One region of the Gelidimonas diazotrophica genome, then DNA from elsewhere that is predicted to be linked to it. Evidence: predicted binding sites of a transcription regulator. Region 1 holds the regulator's gene; the other holds the start of a gene.
What was found. Region 1 encodes FliA, which starts transcription of late flagellar genes. Its sites were predicted from a motif close to CTAAAGTTTNNNNNNNNNNNGCCGNTA; they were not measured.
Positions count from the first base shown of each region.

Region 2: a site for FliA is predicted at 2,419-2,445, ahead of motA (flagellar motor stator protein MotA). Genes of this name have one in related genera too.

Region 1 is NZ_CM146349.1:2,200,537-2,203,954, forward strand. Features, by position in the region: gene motD (flagellar motor protein MotD) at 1-211, opposite strand, end outside; gene KGFNPO_RS10235 (flagellar motor protein) at 318-1,058, opposite strand; gene KGFNPO_RS10240 (RNA polymerase sigma factor FliA) at 1,040-1,771, opposite strand; gene KGFNPO_RS10245 (MinD/ParA family ATP-binding protein) at 1,774-2,622, opposite strand; gene flhF (flagellar biosynthesis protein FlhF) at 2,615-3,418, opposite strand, start outside.
Region 2 is NZ_CM146349.1:2,611,747-2,615,164, reverse strand. Features, by position in the region: gene KGFNPO_RS12145 (chemotaxis protein) at 1-428, opposite strand, end outside; gene motB (flagellar motor protein MotB) at 479-1,408, opposite strand; gene motA (flagellar motor stator protein MotA) at 1,433-2,293, opposite strand; gene KGFNPO_RS12130 (class I SAM-dependent methyltransferase) at 2,480-3,304, opposite strand; gene flhC (flagellar transcriptional regulator FlhC) at 3,301-3,418, opposite strand, start outside.

The DNA of each region.
Region 1 (3,418 bases):
CCGGTGGTTCCACAACAATGCCAGGCATCACGGACACGCGTCCGAAAGCATTGCCCAGTGCATTGGAAAGCACACGATATTTTCCCTCGTTGATAGAAGATACCGCATACAGCACCACAAAAAGTGCAAACAGCAGCGTGATGAAATCTGCATACGAGATCAGCCAGCGATCGTGATTTTCTGCCTCCTCCTCGTACTTTTTTCGAGCCATATTATTTTTGACGCATCTCTATGCTTGCATCGCCGGGCATAAAGAAAGGAATATTGGAAGAACGCCGTTTCCTTTCGCTACACACTAGGCCCCTGAATGCATCGGCTTATTTCAAGTATCCTTCGACCCGTTCCTCGATAACCCTTGCATTGTCGCCGGTGGCTATATCCGAAAAAACGTCTATCAACATTTCACGGCGGCGCACTTCAAACCCTGCAATGGTCTTGAGCTTATGGCCGATCGGTAAAAAAACCAGATTAGCGAGGCCTACACCGTAAATAGTTGCGACAAAAGCCACGGCGATTCCGCCGCCCAGCTTGGCCGGGTCCGAGAGGTTTTCCATCACATGAATCAGCCCCAGAACTGCTCCCAGAATTCCGATTGTGGGTGAATACCCTCCCGCGGCTTCCCAGATTTTGATTGCCTGACGTTCGCGCATCTCGTAAGCTGAAACATCACATTCCAGAATTTCGCGTATTTTGCCGGGTTCGAAACCATCTATAACCAGTCGCAAACCCTTTACCACGAAAGCATCAGTAGCTGCATCCATATAAGGCTCAAGCTTCAGAAAGCCCTCACGCCGTGCCGTGACGCTCCAGGTATATATATCTCGCGCCATTGCCTGTCGGTCATCCAGTGGCGGAAAGAAAACAAGCCTGACCATTTGAACGCCACGTAAGAAACTTGACAGCCGCGTTTGCAGCAGAACAGCCCCTAGCGTACCGATGAAGACAATCACAAATGCAGCAGGCTGTAGCAGCGCATCGAGACGTCCACCCTCCAGCATTTGTCCAAATATAATTCCGGAAAATGCCAGTAATACACCGGCTAGACTACCCCAGTCCATGTCGCATCTTTAAGTGTTGACCTTAATCTGGCAACGGCCTGACTGTGCAGTTGGCACACACGAGATTCGGAAACGCCCATTACTGCCCCAATTTCTTTCATATTCAATTCCTGTTCGTAATACAACCCCATCAATAATCTTTCTCTTTCAGGGAGTTTTTCAATCGCAGCAATGACTGCCTCACGAAAATCATCGTCAAGCAGATTTTTTAAGGGGTCGCTGGAATCACCGGAGCAATGGCGATCAAGAAAATGCTCGCTATTTTCCTTATCATGAAAGTCTTCATAATAAATAAGCTGGTGGCCTGCGCCTTCGCCCAACATTTTCTGATATTCAGCCAGTGGAAGCTGCAGTTGACGGGCAACCTCCGATTCAGTAGGCGCATGGCCGAGTCTTTGCTGCAGTTCACTCATTGCCGCTTCTATCTTCCGCATATTCTGGCGCAAACTGCGCGGCAACCAGTCGCTGCTGCGCAACTCATCGAGCATTGCGCCGCGTATCCGTTGCACAGCATAAGTCTCGAATTGCGCGCCATGACTTGCTTCGTAACGGCCAATTGCATCCAGCAGACCGATCATCCCCGCCTGGACCAGATCATCCACCTCCACACTGGGTGGCAACCTTGCTTTCAGATGGTGTGCTAGTCGCTTCACCAGGGGCGCATGTTGCGCAAGAAGGTGATTTCTATCGGTTTTCCCTTGAATGGTGTACATATTCAAGTTCCGAGAGTCGCGCCACAAGTTGAAGTGGTGCGCGATCTTTGATGGTCAGGGGCTGAAATAACGAAACGACCGGCCAGCCGCCTGAATGCAACCGAAGCGCCTGCAAGCGGATAGGCATCAACGACCGAACGACCGAGACGCGTGGCACGACTAAGATGCTCATCCGCCGGCACCGACCCCATTGAATTTAGTTGAATGGCCAAATAACGGCTGGCGGCTTGCGCCATATTGCCGTAAATAACTTTGGCTTCTTTTTCTGATGCGCCGGTAACCAAAACACTGAATGATCGCCGCCCCAGCCGGGAGCTTAATCGCTTAATCAGGCCATAGGCCATCATGATGGAAGTTGGATTAGTCGAAACTTGTACCACGATCTCACTGGATGCCATTGCTGGCATAGGAAACATGTCTTCTACATCCAGTTCTCCATCCACGACGACGACATCGGATTGTGCAACCAATGTATCAAAAGTATTGGCAACATTGCTGACTTCATCAGGATCATATTTGCCGCAATAGAAGCGCTCACTAGCCAGTCTGGCCAATCCGAAGCCTTGCGCCATGGGCCTGACAATTTCTGCAACGTCACACTTTTTTCGTGCCGCATCAAGCAAGGTAACGCCATTGGGCAGCCCCAACCAGGACCCGATCCCTGTCGATTCAATACAAGCGTCGAGCAACAATACGCCGCTGCCGGCGCCAACTAATGATGCACCCAGATTTACCAGCATTGCGCTCTTGTCTTCCCTATCCGTAGCCGACAAAAAGGTGATGATGCGCGGTTTTGGCCCTGCCAGCATGCGCCGCAGACCCTCTGCCTGATCGGAACTGAAGTTAGCCAAGGTTCACCTCACGCAGGGTCTTGTCGTTCAACGCACGGGAGGCATGCGCTACGACAAAAGGCAGTTCGGCATCCTGAAACTGAAAATGGGCAGTTTCACGTTTCAATTTGAAAGCGCGATCGACCAGATACAACGGATTGGCCATATGCAGGTCTTCCGGTACGCGCTGCCCATTTGAAACATAATACAGATTCAACTTCTGCCGAATGACTGCATCCAGTACGCTGCCTATGGTTGCTGCCTCATCAAGCTTGGTAATGATGCAACCGGCCAGTCCGCCCCCCTTGTAGGCGCGAATAACTTCATTCAAAGTTTCGCCGGTAGAGGTCGCATTGAGGCACAGCAAACGTTTCACATCGGCATCAGCACCGGAAAGCATGGCCACCTGCTCCGCCACCATTTGATCGCGCTGACTGACACCGACAGTATCAATCAGCACGGTATGCTTGCTTTTCAGTTCTTTTAAAGCAATGCGCAAATCTGCCTCATCCCGCACAGAATGCACTATCACGCCAAGAATTTTGCCGTAAATACGGAGTTGTTCATGGCCGCCGATACGATAGCCGTCAGTGGTAATGAGGGCGAGCGTCCCAGTCCCGTGTCGCATGACACAACGCGCTGCAAGTTTAGCCGTAGTGGTTGTTTTTCCAACCCCTGTAGGGCCGACTAATGCATACACTCCGCCTTTTTCAAGAATTTCGTTTTCATTAGTCATGCTCGTGATGTTGCGGGCCAAGATCGATTTGACCCATTGAACCCCCGCTTCGGGCTTAACTGTAGTTGGGGATTTTTCGGT
Region 2 (3,418 bases), 410 kb from region 1:
ATTTCTTCACCGCCACTCTCAGGGATCATTTGAGCACCCGTATTGCCCAGTGAAGCCAGCGCGTCTCTGAGTGCTACCACACGCTTTACCGCTCGGCCAATCAATTGATTCGTCATGTCCTGAAACTGCATGCTGGTAACTGCCTCATTAACATGCATTCCAATTTCTAAATGAATTTTTTTCAGACGCTCGATATCTTCGGGCGATGGCCGTTTTCCAGCAAGAAGCAGATTGACGGCTTCTTGCTGGAAATTTACTGCTTCGTTAATTGATGTAAAACTATTAACCAGTTTGTCAATTGCTTCTCCAAGCAAGTTCGTAGTCTGAATCAAGTCAACTTCTACTTCCAAAAGATGTTGATTGCCATGATTAGAAACATCGGATAGCAGGTCTTTAAGTTGTGGCGCCAATATTTTATTATTTGCCATGCATTTATCCTGTTCTTGGCAAAAAACAATATAAGAAAGAACGTAAAGGTTCAGTTTTTAATTGTTTTGGTAAATTCTTGCTGGTTTAACGGTTCATTCGCCACTTCGATAACACCGCCATCCCTAGTGGCGGTTTCTTCAGCTTTCTTGTTCATCACGATAATACTGATGCGTCTATTAATAGGATTCAGAGGTTCTTTTTTATCGAAAAGCACTGCGGAAGAAAGTCCAACTACGCGGACAATTTTTGATTCCTCCATGCCGCCGGCAATTAATTCTCTGCGGGATGCATTGGCACGATCAGCTGAGAGTTCCCAGTTGCTGTACCCTTTTTCTCCGCTTGAATAGGGGGCTGAATCAGTATGCCCAGACAAACTTATCTTATTTGGGACTTGATTCAGAACTGCACCAATTTCGTGCAGGATTACCTTGGTGTATGGTTTCAGATCAGCTTTTGCAGAAGAAAACATGGGTCTGTTTTGCTCGTCAACAATTTGAATTCGCAAACCTTCAGTGGTAATGTCCAGCAATAATTGATTTTTGAATTGATTCAGCACCGGGTGAGCTGCTATGTTGGCATCAATAAGATTTTTTAGGCCTTTCAGTCGACTTGCATCAATTTTTTCAAGTGCTTTTTCTGCATCTTTCAGGTCATATTTTTTCTTTTCTGCAGCAATACGAGTTTGTTTGATTTGGCCATCCTGCCGAGTCAGGTCTTTGCCTCCGCCTGGCAAAATGCTTGAGCTATCGCCGCTCCCAGAGCCACCTGCCATTGCTACTTTAAGTGGTGTTTGGAAATATTCGGCAATACCTTGTAATGAGCCTTTTGAGGTGGAGCCAAGGAGCCACATTAAAAGAAAAAATGCCATCATAGCCGTAACAAAGTCAGCATAAGCTATTTTCCAGGCCCCTCCATTGTGACCGCCTATAGTTTTTTTAATACGCTTAACAATTATTGGGCGTGGTGCGTCATCAGCCATATCAATTCCTGAAAAAACTTATGTTTATTTTGATTTGGTTTGCTTGACGTGCTCTTCCAACTCAATAAAAGTTGGGCGCTCAGTTGAAAACAATACTTTTCTGCCAAATTCAACTGCCAGTGCAGGGGCGTAGCCATTCAGACTAGCGAGTAAGGTTACTTTTACACACTGCAGTATTTTTGAAGACTCCTGCAGTTTTTGTTCCAACAGTCCTGCTAGTGGACCCACAAATCCGTATGCTAGCAAAATGCCCAGAAATGTTCCTACCAACGCATTTGCAATCAGGATGCCCAACTCGGCAGGAGGTAGGCCCACAGATGCCATTGTATGTACTACACCCATGACTGCAGCAACAATACCGAAAGCTGGTAAGCCGTCTCCAACTTTAGCAATGCAGTTTGCAGCAACTTCGCCTTCGTGGTGATGCGTCTCCAGTTCATTGTCCATCAGGTTTTCGATCTGGAAGGCGTCCATATTTCCAGAAACCATCAATCTTAAGTAATCCGTCATGAACTCCACGATGTGGTGATCATTGAGAATATTCGGGTATTTGTTAAAAATTGGACTTTGCTCCGGTACTTCAACATCACCTTCAATAGACATCAACCCCTCTTTGCGGACTTTGCTTAATATTTCAAAAAGCAAGGACATTAATTCCATGTATAGGGCTTTATTGTATTTTGAGCCTTTGAATACAGTAGGTAATGCCTTAATGGTTGACTTGATTGCTTTGCTATTGTTGCCAACGATGAATGCTCCACTAGCGGCACCACCAATCATCAATAACTCCACTGGCTGTAAAAGTGAGGCTAGATGTCCACCCGCTATGGCAAAGCCACCAAAAACGGAGGCGATAACAATGATGTATCCAAAAATTACTAACACGTTGGGACTCTCCAGCAATCAAGTCGGGGCAAAGGGATCTATTAACACATCACCATTTTTGATGTAAAAACGTGACTTGCAGCTACAGACTGCCTATGGACGTAATAAAGCTTTAATGGTGCTGTGAACGGCACATACTACACAAACTTGAGTAAAAATCTTACTAGAACGAAACAAAAAAGTTCTTTACAGGTGCCAGCCGTAAAGATTGGGCCCACCACATTCTGAAGAGATAATGATGCTGGGATTTGCTTCGGGGATTGAAAACTCATAACTAAGCAATAGTGCTCCAGGCTTCATTTCACGAACAGCTTTTTGCCACAGGGTTGACATTGCCGCTGGTGATAGATAGGCAAAGACCACGTCATATTCAGTAAGGGATCTATGGCCGTAATCGCCTCGTATAAAGCGCGCAGAGCTTTTTCTGAATGCAGCACGCAACGCGCTCAGTAGCCAAGGCAGAGGTGCCAATTCAATGCCAATGAATATACTTTCAGGGCGTCGCACAGCCAGATGCAGGATTACCCCACCCAAGCCACTGCCAATGTCTATCATCCGAATCTGCTTGTCATGAGGGAGCAGTTTTTCAATTGATTCCCAAACTTTGACGCTTGATGGGTAAAACGGAACTTGGGTACGGAAAGTTGTCCAGAAGAACCCAAGTAAAAATATAAAAAAAACAAGGAAAAATCCGGATGGAATTTGCAGCGCAAGCGTCAGTACTATTGCGCAAGGGAAGATGAATTGTATCGGCCACCACCATGAAGCCATCTGATGGCGATAAGAGAGAGACATTGCTACAGCGCCCTGAATCAAGGAGGCTAGTATGATGTTACTGCGTATGCTAAATAATAGCCCAATGCTGGCAAACAATATAAATACGAAAATAAAACTGATAAATTGAATGAAAAGGGCCTGAGAAGCCGGAATTTTAACAAAACATTTAGCGTTTCTTGCAAGAGTAGAAAACGAACCCCTATTAATCAAAATACATTCCCTTGCGGTGATCAAGTCTGCGATGTATCTGATATCGCGGATATCGATTCGCTTTCTTTGATTTTTTTGGTTTTTCCGGCGCGTGAAGGGATATGGCAAAGACCGCACACATAGTCGTTACTTAAATCA